2 regions of the Mesorhizobium erdmanii genome follow, and region 1 is predicted to be linked to the other one. Evidence: predicted binding sites of a transcription regulator. Region 1 holds the regulator's gene; the other holds the start of a gene.
The links. Region 1 encodes PhoB, which activates phosphate uptake and scavenging genes when phosphate is short. Its sites were predicted from a motif close to TGTCATNNANCTGTCAT; they were not measured.

Region 1 (7,216 bases):
GCGCCCATCAGCGTTTCGGCCCAGATCGGCCGCAGCGGAAAGCGGAAGCGCTTGCGCTGTCGGCGCCCGTTGAACAGCGCAAACACCACCGCCAGGCAGGCGACGATGCCGACGGCCCAGCTCCAGGTCGCGCCGATCGATCCGGCGGGACCGCCGCCCATCAGCTGGAAGGTGGCATCTAGCGGCGCCACGGTCTGGCCTGACGTAACCCACCAGGCAGCGCCGCGCCAGACCAGCAGGCCGCCGAGCGTCACGATGAAGGCCGGCACTTCGAGATAGGCGATAACAAAGCCCTGGAAGGCGCCGATCAGCAGACCGAGCGCCAGGCCGATCGCCAGCGCCAGCACCCAGATCCAAGGATTGCCAAGCTCAAGCCCGACAAAACGCACCAGGAAATGCACCTGCGCGAAGCCCATGACCATGCCGATGACCCCTTCAGCCGATCCCACCGACAGGTCGATGTTGCGCATGACGATGACCAGCACCATGCCGGAAGCCATGATGGCCACGGCCGAAGTCTGCACCGACAGGTTCCAGAGATTGCGCGGCGTCAGGAAAAGACCGCCCGACAGGACGTGCAGGCCGACCCAGATGACCACCAGCGCGCCGACCATGCCGAGCATACGGGTATCGATTTCGGTCGCCTTCAGAAAACGGGCAACCGCGCCAAGTTCCGACGCGCGCGCGGTGTCGGCCTGCGAAGTCGAGGTCGTGTCGGTCATGATGTCCTCCCAGCGGCTTGACGTCTGACGCGGATGCCGGACCAAGCCTAGAAGTTAGCCGCCCATGGCGGAAACACAAATCCTGCTGAGAAAACGCCGCGGCTGTGGGCCGCGGCGCTTCCAACTCTTCAAGCGGTCAAGCTCAGTTGCAGGCGGCGACGCTGCCGGCGGCGACGCCCGCGCAGACTTCGTCCTTCTTGATCCAGCCGGCATCGATGACGACGTTGAGATTGTCCTTGGTGATGGCCACCGGGGTCAGGAACAGCGACTTGACGGTGTTGCCGCCAGGCGTCGTGAAGTCCTTGACGCCGGCGATGTCGGTCATCTTCTTGCCGTCGGCCAACTGCGAGGCGATCTCGGCGGCGTTCTTGCCGAGCTCGCGCGCATCCTTCCACACCGACACGGTCTGGGTGCCGAGCGCGATCCGGTTCAGCGCGGCATGGTCGCCGTCCTGGCCCGATACCGGCACGGTGCCGGCCAAGCCCTGCGCCGTCAGCGCCGCGACAACGCCGCCGGCGGTGCCGTCATTGGCGGCGACCACCGCGTCGACCTTGTTGTCGTTGGCGGTCAGGAACTGTTCCATGTTCTTCTGGGCGTTGGCGGGCAGCCAGCCGTCCGTATAGGCCTCGCCGACATTCTTGATCTTGCCCGAGTCGATGGCCGCCTTGAGCACTTCCATCGAGCCCGAGAACAGGAAATCGGCATTCGGATCCGAACCCGAGCCCTTGATGAAGACATAATTGCCTTCCGGCTTGGCCTTGAACACCGCACTGGCCTGGAGGCGGCCGACTTCCTTGTTGTCGAAGGTCAGGTAGAAGACGTCCTTGTTCTCGATCAGGCGGTCATAGCCGACGACCGGAATGCCTTCGTCGAGCGCCTTCTGCACGGCCGGGCCGATGGCCGAGGCGTCCTGTGCCAGGATGATCAGCGAATTGGCGCCCTGCGAAATCAGGCTCTCGACATCGGTAAGCTGCTTGCCGGGATTGGACTGTGCATCGGCCGAAATGTACTTGTCGCCGGCGGCCTCGATCGCCTTTTTCATCGCGGCCTCGTCAGTCTTCCAGCGTTCTTCCTGGAAGTTCGACCACGATACGCCGATGACTTTGTCCTTCGCCTGCGCGACCGACGCAAGCGTCAGCGACATGGCGACACCCGCCAGGATGGCGGCCGTGAATCTTTTCATGATATTCCTCCCTGCGCCGCGTAAGGCGCGACCAAACTGGCCCAAAGGCCGGCACAGAAGCTCTATTTTTTCGAGCCTCAAAAAAAATACTGATGCATCGCCGAAACGCTGTCAACATCGATTCTGATGGATTTTGAGGGGCCTGCAACTTTTTTTCGAGCCCCGCAATAAATAAATGACAGCAGCGGCCGCTTCTGCCAGTATTTGACCTGTTGTCGGCAGTGTTCGAGGGGCAGGAAGAACCGCCGCGACGGGGAGGAAGTGGAAAAGCATGTCGGTCGGAATCCGCCACGACGATCTGCGCCGGCGCAACCGCGCCATGGTGATCGCGGCCGTGCGTCGGGCCGGCCGGCCCTCGCGCACCGAGATCGCCGCGACCACCGGCCTCAGCCATTCGACCATATCGGCAATTTCCTCCGACCTGATCGGCGAAGGCATCCTGGCCGAAGGCAAGCCGAGCGAGGTGGGTTCGCTCAAACGCGGCAGGCCGCAGGTCGGCCTCGGCCTCAATCCGGAGGCCGCGACCGTCATGACCGTGGTGCTTTCGCTGAATTTCCTTTCTGTCGCCGTCATCGACTATGCCGGCCAGGTGATATCGGAGGAACAGCGCCGCCTGGACACGCTGACCATGTCGCGCGAGGCGCTGATCGGCGAATGCACGGCTATCGTACGACGGCGCCTCGCCGATCCCGATATCGACGTGCGCAGCGTCGCCCGCATCGCGCTGGCGATCCAGGGCATCACCGACACCGAGGCCCGGGCCATGCTGTGGTCGCCGATCACGCCGCAGACCGACATCGCCTTCGCCGACATACTCGAAGCCGAGTTCGGCATCCCCGCCACCATGGAAAACGACTGCAACATGATGGCGGTGGCGCTGCGCTGGCGCGACCCCGAGCGCTACCGCGACGACTTCATCGCCATCCTGTTGTCTCACGGCATCGGCATGGGGCTGGTGCTGAAGGGCGAGCTGTTCACCGGCACCCATTCCTCGGGCGGCGAGTTTGGCCACATGATCCATCGGCCCGGCGGCGCGCTCTGCCGCTGCGGACGCCGCGGCTGCGTCGAGGCCTATGCCGGCAACTACGCCATCTGGCGCAATGCCAAGCAGCTCGGCGAGGACACCGAGCCGGTCGACGTCAGCGACGCGGACATGCGGACCCTGGCGGCCACGGCGCGCGAAAGAGCTGGCCCCGAGCGCGAAGCATATCGCAAGGCCGGCGAAGCGCTGGGTTATGGCCTCGGCAGCCTGTTCGCGCTGATCGATCCCGCGCCCGTCGCCATGGTCGGCGTCAGTGCCGCCGCCTTCGACCTGATCGAGCCCGCGCTACGCGAGGCCATCGCCCAGACCGCCGGCGGCCAGCACTCGAAATCGATTTCGTTCGATACTGAACCAAACGAATTGCCGCTTATCCGCGAAGGCTGCGCGATGCGCGCGCTGACCTTCGTCGACCAGGAGATTTTCGCCCCGGGCGTGCAGGGGCGAGCGGGTTCGGGCAAGAACGTGGCGTAGGCCTTGCGAAGGGCATCGCCGCCATTCGAGATTGGCTGCAGCTTCCCGGATGTCATCATCCTTGGGCGAAGCAGGAGCGAAGCTCCGTCGCGAAGACCCAATGATCCATTCCGTTACGTCGACCGAGGGACGCGGCGGTGCAGAATTCTACGCAGTGGCAACACGTCAAAGTCGCGGCATGGATCCTCGGGTCTGCGCGTCCGCTTCGCTCGTGGATGACGAAGCGTTGGGCACCTCGGCCCATCAAAAACGCCAGCAGTCAATCTTCCCTGATCGCATACCCGGCGCCGCGAATGGTGCGGATGACGTCTGGCATACGGCCATTGTTGACAGCCTTGCGCAGGCGGCCCACATGCACGTCCACGGTGCGCTCGTCGATATAGATCGTCTCGCCCCAGACATTGTCGAGCAGTTGGCTGCGGGAGAACACGCGGCCGGGATGGCGCATCATGAATTCGAGCAGGCGGAACTCGGTCGGCCCGAGCCGGATCTCGCTCTTCTTGCGATAGACTCGGTGCGATTCGCGGTCGAGCACGATGTCGCCGACCTTGAGCACGCTGGACAGAACTTCCGGCTTGGCGCGGCGCAGCAGCGCCTTGACCCTGGCCATGAATTCCGGCGTCGAGAACGGCTTGACCAGATAGTCGTCGGCGCCGGTGGAAAGGCCGCGCACGCGATCGCTTTCCTCGCCACGCGCCGTCAACATGATGATCGGAAGCCGCTCGGTCTCGGGCCGCATCCGCAGGCGCCGGCAGAGTTCGATGCCGGACACCGCCGGCACCATCCAGTCGAGCACCAGAAGGTCGGGCACGTTCTCCTGCAGGCGGATTTCGGCTTCGTCGCCGCGCGGCACCACCTCGACCTGATAGCCTTCGGATTCAAGATTGTAGCGGAGCAGCACCCCCAGCGGCTCCTCGTCCTCCACCACCATGATGCGTGGCGCGATCATCGACTGGTCACCTCCAAAGCAATTCCAGGAAAAGTGTGTAGCGGTTTTCCGTCCGGAATTGCGTGAAACAAAGAGATAGAGCGGTTTGGCGTTTCCTCGAAACGATGAGCCGCTCTAGCGTTCAGGCCGCCGGCGCCGACATCGCCGTTTCGTCCTGCTTGGGACGATTGGCGGGCAGCTGCGTGCCGGTCAGCACGTAATATGCGTTCTCGGCGATGTTGGTCACGTGATCGCCGATGCGTTCGAGATTCTTGGCGCAGAACAACAGATGCGTGCAAGCCGTGATGTTGCGCGGATCCTCCATCATGTAGGTCAGCAATTCGCGGAAGACCGAGGTATATTTGACGTCGATGCGCTCATCGTCGGCGCGCAGCTTCGCCAGTGCGGCGGCATCGCGCGCCGCATACTCCTCGATCACGCCCTGCACCTGGATCAGCACCAGCTGCGCCATGGCGTCGATGGAATGCGACAGGTCGCGCGGCGTCGCGCTGAGGCCAACGGTGCCGACGCGCTTGGCGATGTTCTTGGCAAGGTCGCCGATGCGCTCGAGGTCGCCGGCCATGCGGATCGAGCCGACGACATGGCGCAGATCGTCGGCCATCGGCTGGCGCTTGGCGATCAGCGTGATGGCGCGGTCGTCGAGTTCGCGCTGGCGCGCGTCCATGATGGCGTCGTCGGAGACCACGCGCTGTGCGAGAGCATTGTCGGAATTCAGCAGCGCCTTAGTGGCGCCGCCAACCATCGAGCCGGCGAGGTCGCCCATGTCGCTGATCAGCCTGCTGATCTGTCCGAGATCCTCGTCGAAGGCTGCAACCGTGTGTTCGGCCATGATTCTGGTCCTCGTATGCGTGCGATCAGCCGAAGCGGCCGGTGATGTAGTCTTGCGTGCGCTTCTCGCGAGGCGACGTGAAGATCTTCTCGGTCTTGTCGAACTCGACCAGCTCGCCCAGATACATGAAGGCGGTCTGCTTCGAGACGCGCGCCGCCTGCTGCATGTTGTGGGTGACGATGACGATCGTGTAGTCGGCCTGCAGCTCGTCGATCAGTTCCTCGATCTTGGCGGTCGACAGCGGATCGAGTGCCGAGGCCGGCTCGTCGAGCAGGATGACTTCCGGCTTCACCGCCACGGTACGGGCGATGCACAGCCGCTGCTGCTGGCCGCCCGACAGGCTGAGGCCGCTGGCGTTGAGCTTATCCTTGACCTCGGTCCACAGTGCCGCACGCTTCAGCGCCTGCTCGACACGGCCATCCATCTCGGCCTTGCTGATCTTCTCGTAGAGCCTGACGCCAAAAGCGATGTTCTCATAGATCGACATCGGGAACGGTGTCGGCTTCTGGAACACCATTCCGATCTTGGTACGCAGCAGGTTGAGGTCCTGCGAACGATCGAGAACGTTCTGGCCGTCGAGCAGCACCTGGCCTTCGGCCGTCTGCTTGGGATAGAGCTCGTAGATGCGGTTGAAGACGCGCAGCAGCGTCGACTTTCCGCAGCCCGAAGGCCCGATGAAGGCGGTGACGCTGCGCTCGGGCAGCGACAGCGTGATGTCCTTCAGGGCCTTCGACTGGCCATAGTAGAAGTTGAGGTTCTTGACCTCGATCTTGGCCTTGGCCACCGCCTCGGCGGCGATCGTCATGTCTGGAGACAACATCTGGCTCATTTGTCCTCTCTGCGTCCGGTCAGGCTGCGCGCGAAGATGCTGAGCGCGAGAACCGTCAATGTGATTATGAGTGCGCCGGTCCAGGCCAGTTGCTGCCATTCCTCATAGGGGCTGAGAGCGAACTGGAAGATGGTGACCGGCAGGCTGGCCATCGGCGCGTTGAGATTGCTCGACCAGAACTGGTTGTTCAGCGCCGTGAAAAGCAGCGGTGCGGTCTCGCCCGAGATGCGGGCGATGGCCAGCAATATGCCGGTGACGATGCCCGACATCGCGGCGCGGTAGGCGACCGAACGGATGACCACCCAGCGCGGCGCACCGATCGCGGTGCCGGCTTCGCGCAAGGCGTTCGGCACCAGGTTGAGCATGTCTTCGGTGGTGCGCACCACGACGGGGATGACCAGGATCGCCAGCGCGACGGCGCCGGCGATCGCCGAGAAATGTCCCATCGGCCGCACCATCAGCTCATAGACGAACAGGCCGATGATGATCGACGGCGCCGACAGCAGGATGTCGTTGATGAAGCGCACCACGGTGGTGAGCTTCGAGAAACGCCCGTACTCAGCCATGTAGGTGCCGGCCAGCACACCGATCGGCGTGCCGACGATGATGCCGATGATGGTCATCACAATACTGCCGTAGATGGCGTTGAGCAGGCCGCCGGCATCGCCGGGCGGCGGCGTCATTTCAGTGAAGACCGCAAGATTGACACCTGAAAGGCCCTTGTACAGCAGGGCGCCGAGGATCAGCGCCAGCCAGGCGAGGCCGATGCCGGCGGCGGCGACGCACAGCGTCATCATCACGCCATTCTTGCGCTTGCGGCTCTGGTGAAGCGATGCGGCTGTCGACATCGGTCAGGCTCCGGTACGGGCATCGATGCGCATCAGCATGTAGCGGGCGATGGCAAGGATCAGGAAAGTGATGACGAACAGGATCAGGCCGAGCGCCACCAGCGAGGAGGTGTAGAGGTCGCCGACCGCTTCGGTGAATTCGTTGGCGATGGTCGCCGAGATGGTCGTTGCCGGCGCAAACAGCGACGTCGAAATGCGGTGCGCGTTGCCGATGACGAACGTCACCGCCATTGTTTCACCGAGCGCGCGGCCGAGCGCCAGCATGACGCCGCCCATGATGCCGATGCGCGTATAGGGAATGACGACCCGGCGCGTGACTTCCCAGGTCGTGCAGCCGATGCCA
Region 2 (7,216 bases), 3.3 Mb from region 1:
GCGGGCGGATGGAAAGGTACCGGGTGGAAAGGCTGCGTAGAGGCACGCCCCGGCACCTACAACATTTCCGACACGCCCCCGGACCCGACCAAGCCCGATACGCTGTTCGTACCGTATTTCGCACCAGACGACCCGGCGCCCGCCGCCAAGCCGTCGGGCTCCTACGGCAATTCGGCCACCGGCTACAACAATTCGTATCTCGACGACACCATCAACAAGGATAAGCTCAAGCAGGCAGGCGTCAACATTCTGGGCATCGACCTCAGCCCCCTGCTCGGCAGTGTGGTCGACCCGCTCCTGGGGCCGGATCTGGAAAAGCTGGCCAAATATGTCGCCTCGACGAACAAGATCGTCACCGAGACCGGCACCGCGGTCACCGTTGGCCCCAACCGCTCGTGCCCGACGCCTATCGTTCCCCTGACCGACGATTTCGACAAGTTGCGCAAGGCGGCGAGCCAGATGACGGAATGGAACGGCTCCGGCACCAATGTCTCGGAAGGCCTGTCCTGGGGCATGCGGGTGCTGTCGCCCGGCGCGCCCTACACCGATGGCGCGCCATTCAAGACGGCAGGCGTCAGCAAGATCGTCATGCTGCTTACCGATGGCGAGAATGTCGTCTATGGCGCCAGCAACCAGCCGACCAAGTCCGACTACACGTCCTACGGCTACCTGGCCGGTGGTCGCTTCGGCTCGGACAACCAGACGACGGCTGCCCGCAATGTCGACGGCTGGACCAAAAGCGTGTGCACGCAATTGAAGAACGAAGGCGTGCAGATCTACACGATGGTGCTGCAGTCAGACACCGCCGCCAACCGTTCGCTTTACAGCGCCTGCGCCTCGGACCCGAGCGGGTACTATGCCGTCAACGATCCGGCCAAGCTGCCGGATGTTTTCCAGCAGATCGCCAACAAGTTCTCGAGGTTGCAATTGACGAATTGAGCGCGCGACCAAGGGAGCCGGGCCGATTCCTGATGGGATCAATCGGCTCAACTCGTGTGGGCGACAGCCTTGTCGACCGTTTCGGGGAAGAAGTCGGGCGCCGCATGACGCTTGCCGAACATCATATCGTATTGAATGAGCCGGAAATCGCTGATCGCCGGGTCGATCTCCTTCTGACGCGACCAGTCGGCCGTGGCCTGGCCGTCCCGGGTCAGCAATAGGTTGCGGTCGACAACGCGGTAACGCTCCCGCATGTCGCCCAGAAAACCCGTGTAGTAGGGATGGGTGATGCCGGCGGCGGTCAGGATATGATAGGGCAGGAAAGCCGGGCTCACCGTGCCGAGATCCGCGACCGGACCGGAACGGTTCGACCAGATGATCAGCGGTGTTTCGTGATGTTCAAGGGCTGCCTGCGGTGTCGCCTCCTTGCGCGGCGCGACATTGTCTTTCAGGAAGCCGGTCTCGACATAAACCGGCCCCAGCGGCGGCAGATGGTCGCCGAAGAAAGCGACAATCGTCGGCCGCTCGCGCTTCTTGGCCCACTCGATCAGCCGTGCAAGGCCATGGTCCGCATCGGCTGAACCCTCTGCATAGCTCAACAGCGAGTCGCGCGCCCACTGGCTGATCGGCGCCTGCACCGCGTGGGTCGGATTGTAATAGCGGTTCGGTTCATAGGGACCATGGTTCTGCAGGCTGACCGCGAAGAAGAAGACCGGGTCGTCGCTGGTGTCGGCTTCGCGGATGATCTCGTCCGTCATCGCCGCATCGGATGCCAGCGGTCCGCGCTTTTCCATCGGCGGCAGCGTCTCCTCCGACTTGAAATCGCTGAAACCGAAATCGGCGTAGACCGCGCCACGGTTCCAGAACCAGTTGGTGCCTGGATGGATGGCGCGCGCCCTGTAGCCCTCGCTCTTCAGGAAAGTCGCCATCGAAGGCGTCGGCGTGCGAACATATTGCTGGTAGGGGATGCTGCCGGCCGGCAGGAAGGCGTTGGAAAAGCCGGTCAGCGCCTCGAATTCGATGTTGGCGGTCATCCCGCCGAACTCAGGCGAGAACATTGAACCGGAACGCAATGCCCGCACGGTGGGAATCGGATCCGGCGTGATGGTGACGCCGGGCAGTTTAGTCGGATCCCAGAAGGATTCGCTCATCACGATAATGATGTCTGGCTTTTCATCGGGCACCGAGGCGGTCATCCGCGGGCGGTCGACCGCCGCGATTGCCTTGTCGGAATAGCCCGGCGGTGCCGAGACATGGGCCATCGGCACGTTGAGCGCGAAGGCGAGCGCAAAGCCGTTCGAGGCGTAGTTTTCCTTCTGGTCCCACATGATCGGGATGATCTGCAGCCGGTCCCTGGTCCATGAGAAGGTGGCATAGTCCATGATCGAGACGAAGAAGGCGAGCAGCGGCACCGCCAGCGTCAGCCGGGCAAGCCGGCCCTTGTGGCTGAGGGCCGGAACCTTGCGTCGCCACAGCCGCCAGCCATAGACCAGCAGCGACAGGCCGGCGACGATGCCGGCGACCATGGCGAGTGCGGTCATCGGCCGGTCACGCATCAGGAGCGGCAGCAGGGCGAAGATCTGGCGAGAGTAAAGGAAATCCGTCGGGTAGAGCGGATCGCCGAGATAGTACGATTTCTGGTGGCCGACAAAGGCCAGCGACAGAGTCAGCGGCGCCACGATCATCAGGCTCTGATGACTGCGGCCGAGCACCGCGTCGAAACCGATCAGGACCAGCGCAAACACGACGATAGTCGTCCAGCCCGGCTTGAGCGGCTGCAGGAAGAAGGAGACGGTGCCGGCCAAGTCGCCGCGCACGATCAATTCGATGGCGAACACCAGGATGGTAGAGATCGCCAGGCTGATCAATCCGTAGCGGACGACCGGCCATGTCCGGCCCGGCAGATAGCCGGTGGAAGGATCGTCTTCCAGGAACTGAGGCGCGGCTTTACCGGCGCGTTTCAAACTCATTGCCACTTTGACTTCCCACCCGGCGACAACCCAAGTCATTCGATTGTCATATAATTGTCACGCAAAGCTAGCGCCTGTGGCGGAAATAAGAAGAGCCAGCAAATGATTCGTGAGCGGTTTTCATCAGGAGTGATCGCTAAAAAGCCTTTGCGAACAGGCACTCGGCGCCCGGTTCGGACAACGGGCAGGTTCGGACCGGGCTTGACTTGGCAGCCTGCCTTGCGCCACAGGCAGGGAAAATTCGTGTTATCAGGCAAGCAAAACCAGTCTTCGGGAGCCCTCGTATGGCCGTCGCATTCACCTTTCCGGGACAAGGCAGCCAGGCTGTCGGCATGGGCAAGGATCTCGCCGACGCCTTTCCCGAGGCGCGCAGGATCTTCCAGGAAGTCGACGAAGCGCTCGGCGAAAACCTGTCGAAGCTGATCTGGGAAGGCCCGGAGGAGACCTTGACGCTGACGGCCAACGCGCAGCCGGCGCTGATGGCCGTATCGCTCGCGGCGATCAGGGCGCTTGAAGCGCGCGGTTTTTCGCTGAAGGATAAGGTCGCCTATGTCGCCGGCCATTCGTTAGGCGAGTATTCGGCCCTTGCCGCCGCCGGGTTTGTTTCCATTGCCGATGCCGCCCGGCTGCTGCGCATCCGCGGCAACGCCATGCAGGCGGCGGTGCCGGCAGGCGAAGGCGCCATGGCGGCGATCATCGGGCTGGAGCAGGCAGATGTCGAAGCCGCTTGCCTCGAGGCCGCGCAAGGGGCCGGCAAGGTCTGCCAGATCGCCAACGACAATGGCGGCGGTCAGCTGGTTATTTCCGGCGCCAGGGCCGCGGTCGAGCTGGCGGCAAAACTGTGCACTGAAAAGGGCGCCAAGCGCGCGCTGATGCTGCAGGTCTCGGCACCCTTCCATTCGGCGCTGATGGCGCCGGCGGCGAACGTCATGCGCGAGGCGCTCGCCGGCGTGACGAAGCATGCGCCGGCGGTGCCCGTGCTGTCCAACGTCACCGTGACCCCGACAAGCGATCCCGACGAGATCGCGCGGCGCCTGGTCGAGCAGATAACCGGCCGCGTGCGCTGGCGCGAAACAGTGGAATGGTTCGGCGCCAATGGTATCACAACGCTTTACGAGATCGGCGCCGGCAAGGTGCTTTCGGGCCTGGCGCGGCGCATCAACCGCGACATCGCCACGGGTGCTGTCGGCACGGCTGCCGATGTCGAGGCCGCGCTGGCAGCGCTTGCATAATCCGCTGGCGATTTGACCCCTTCCGTGTGAAGGCTGTTCTCTCAGATCAGGAGACAAGAAATGTTCGAACTGACCGGCCGCAAGGCGCTCGTCACCGGCGCATCGGGAGGTATCGGCGAGGCGATCGCCCGGATACTGCACGCGCAGGGCGCGATCGTTGGCCTGCACGGCACCCGCATCGAGAAACTGGAGACGCTGGCTGCCGAACTCGGCGACCGCGTAAAGCTGTTTCCGGCCAATCTGTCGAACCGCGACGAGGTCAAGGCACTTGGCCAGAAGGCGGAGGCCGAACTTGAAGGCGTCGACATCCTGGTCAACAATGCCGGCATCACCAAGGACGGCCTGTTCGTGCGCATGTCGGACGCCGACTGGGACTCGGTGCTCGAGGTCAATCTGACCGCCGTGTTCCGGCTGACCCGTGAACTTACCCACCCGATGATGCGCCGCCGCCATGGCCGCATCATCAACATCACCTCGGTGGTCGGCGTGACCGGCAATCCCGGCCAGACTAACTACTGCGCCTCAAAGGCCGGGATGATCGGCTTCTCCAAATCGCTGGCGCAGGAGATCGCCACCCGCAACATCACCGTCAACTGCGTTGCGCCGGGCTTCATCGAATCGGCCATGACCGACAAGCTCAACGACAAGCAGAAAGAGGCGATCATGGCGGCTATTCCGACCCGTCGCATGGGCACGAGTGTTGAAGTGGCGTCCGCGGTTGCCTACCTCGCCTCCAACGAAGCGGCCTACGTCACCGGCCAGACCATCCATGTCAACGGCGGCATGGCGATGATTTGACGGATACGGCAGGGCTGTGAAAAGAGACCATTTCGCCTTGGACCTCAGCTATTTTTCGTGTAATGCGGCCCGCAACCCGGCGGTTCGGGCAAAAACCGGTCAGTGCCGTTGCGTTTCCGGCAGGACCATCTTTCAGCTTGATTAGCGGCATTCTGCCCGCTAACGAAGACAGACAAACAAAAGACGAGGATGCCCAAATGAGTGACACCGCAGAGCGCGTCAAGAAGATCGTCATCGAGCACCTTGGCGTCGATGCCGACAAAGTGACGGAGCAGGCGAGCTTCATCGATGATCTGGGCGCTGACAGCCTCGACACGGTCGAACTCGTCATGGCGTTCGAAGAAGAATTCGGGGTCGAGATTCCCGACGACGCGGCCGAGACCATCCTGACCGTCGGCGACGCGGTGAAGTACATCGACAAGGCTTCGGCCTGACGCTTTCCGCAGTCATCACCGGGGAGGACCTGCGATGAGGCGTGTCGTCGTCACGGGCCTTGGGTTGTTGTCGCCGTTCGGCATGGGCTTCGAGCACAGCTGGAAGGAACTGCTGACCGGCCGCAGCGCTGCCAAGCGCATCACCGAGTTCGAGGTGGAGGATCTTGCCTGCAAGATCGCCCACGTCGTTCCGCGTGGTGATGGCAGCAATGCCACCTTCAATCCCGAGGCCGTGCTCGAGCCGAAGGAATTGCGCAAGATCGGCGATTTCATCCTCTATGGGATTGCCGCCGCCGATGAAGCGCTGAAGGATTCCGGCTGGGAACCCAAGACCCACGAAGAGCAGTGCGCCACCGGCGTGCTCATCGGTTCGGGCATTGGCGGCATCGACGGCATCGCCGAGAACGCGATGATCCTCAAGGAGCGCGGTCCGCGCCGCATCAGCCCCTTCTTCATCCCGGGCCAGATCATCAATCTCGTTTCCGGTCAGGTGTCGATCCGGCACGGGCTGAAAGGCCCGAACCATGCCGTCGTCACGGCCTGTTCGACCGGCGCGCACGCCATTGGCGATGCGGCCCGCCTGATCATGTGGGGCGATGCTGATGTCATGGTCGCTGGCGGCGCCGAAGCGCCGGTCACAAGGCTGTCGATTGCCGGCTTCGCCGCGTGCCGGGCGCTGTCGACCGATCGCAATGACACCCCTCAGACGGCGTCGCGTCCTTATGATCGTGACCGCGACGGCTTCGTCATGGGCGAGGGGGCCGGGGTTGTGGTGTTGGAAGAGCTTGAGCACGCCAAGGCGCGCGGAGCGAAAATCTATGCCGAGGTGACCGGCTACGGTCTTACTGGCGATGCCTATCATATCACCGCCCCGTCGGAGGATGGCGACGGCGCTTTCCGTTGCATGACTGCAGCGTTGAACCGGGCCAAGCTGACGCCCGCCGATGTCGATTACATCAATGCGCACGGCACTTCGACCATGGCCGACACGATTGAACTCGGCGCCGTCGAGCGGCTTGTCGGCAATGCCGCGTCGAAGATTTCGATGTCGTCGACCAAGTCGTCGATCGGCCATCTCCTGGGCGCGGCGGGTGCCGCCGAAGCGATCTTTTCGATCCTCGCCATCCGCGACAATGTCGCGCCGGCGACCATCAATCTCGACAACCCCGAGCGCGAAACCGCGATCGACCTGGTGCCCAACAAGCCTCGCTCCCGCCAGATCGACGTGGCACTGTCCAATTCCTTCGGTTTCGGCGGCACCAACGCATCGCTGGTGTTCCAGCGCTACAATGGCTGACCGTCCGGCTGCCGGGCGATGCTTCGGTCTGCCGTCAATTTCGCCATATTCGCCCCTACTCTGCCGCAGGGGATTCGTTGGGCGATCAAACGGTAGGGCAAAATGAACACAAATCCGTCGGGCAACGGAGAATTCGGGCAGCGGCCGGCGAATACCGGGCCGATCGTACCGAAGACGGCCAGCGAGGCCTTGCGGCCGGAGGCCGGAACGCCGCCGCCGAAGCGCTCGCGCGCTTCGCGCAGTCAGGTCGTCGTGTTCATGAACTTCGTCATCTCCTTGGTGATGCTGATGGTTCTGGCGGCGGGCGCGGCGCTTTACTTCGGCAAGCAGGCATTCACCGAACCCGGTCCCTCGGCCAATGGCGACACCTTCCTGGTCAAGGCGAATACCGGCGTCCAGGACATCGCCGATCAGCTTGAGCGCCGGGGGCTGATCAGCGACGCCCGTGTCTTCCGCCTCGGCGTTCGTGCCTTCGGCAACGATTCCGCGCTAAAGGCCGGCGAATACGAGATCAAGCCCAGAGCATCCATGCGCGACATCATGGAA

Region 2: a site for PhoB is predicted at 2,954-2,970, ahead of EB233_RS23395 (LTA synthase family protein). Genes of this name have one in related genera too.

The regions. Positions count from the first base shown of each region.
Region 1 covers NZ_CP033361.1:1,476,322-1,483,537, reverse strand. Annotated here, with positions in the region: gene EB233_RS07145 (sugar ABC transporter permease) at 1-722, opposite strand, end outside; gene xylF (D-xylose ABC transporter substrate-binding protein) at 865-1,905, opposite strand; gene EB233_RS07135 (ROK family protein) at 2,177-3,418, shown strand; gene phoB (phosphate regulon transcriptional regulator PhoB) at 3,678-4,367, opposite strand; gene phoU (phosphate signaling complex protein PhoU) at 4,489-5,196, opposite strand; gene pstB (phosphate ABC transporter ATP-binding protein PstB) at 5,222-6,025, opposite strand; gene pstA (phosphate ABC transporter permease PstA) at 6,022-6,873, opposite strand; gene pstC (phosphate ABC transporter permease subunit PstC) at 6,877-7,216, opposite strand, start outside.
Region 2 covers NZ_CP033361.1:4,780,809-4,788,024, reverse strand. Annotated here, with positions in the region: gene EB233_RS23400 (pilus assembly protein) at 1-939, shown strand, start outside; gene EB233_RS23395 (LTA synthase family protein) at 987-2,948, opposite strand; gene fabD (ACP S-malonyltransferase) at 3,194-4,141, shown strand; gene fabG (3-oxoacyl-[acyl-carrier-protein] reductase) at 4,202-4,939, shown strand; gene EB233_RS23380 (acyl carrier protein) at 5,137-5,373, shown strand; gene fabF (beta-ketoacyl-ACP synthase II) at 5,408-6,670, shown strand; gene mltG (endolytic transglycosylase MltG) at 6,773-7,216, shown strand, end outside.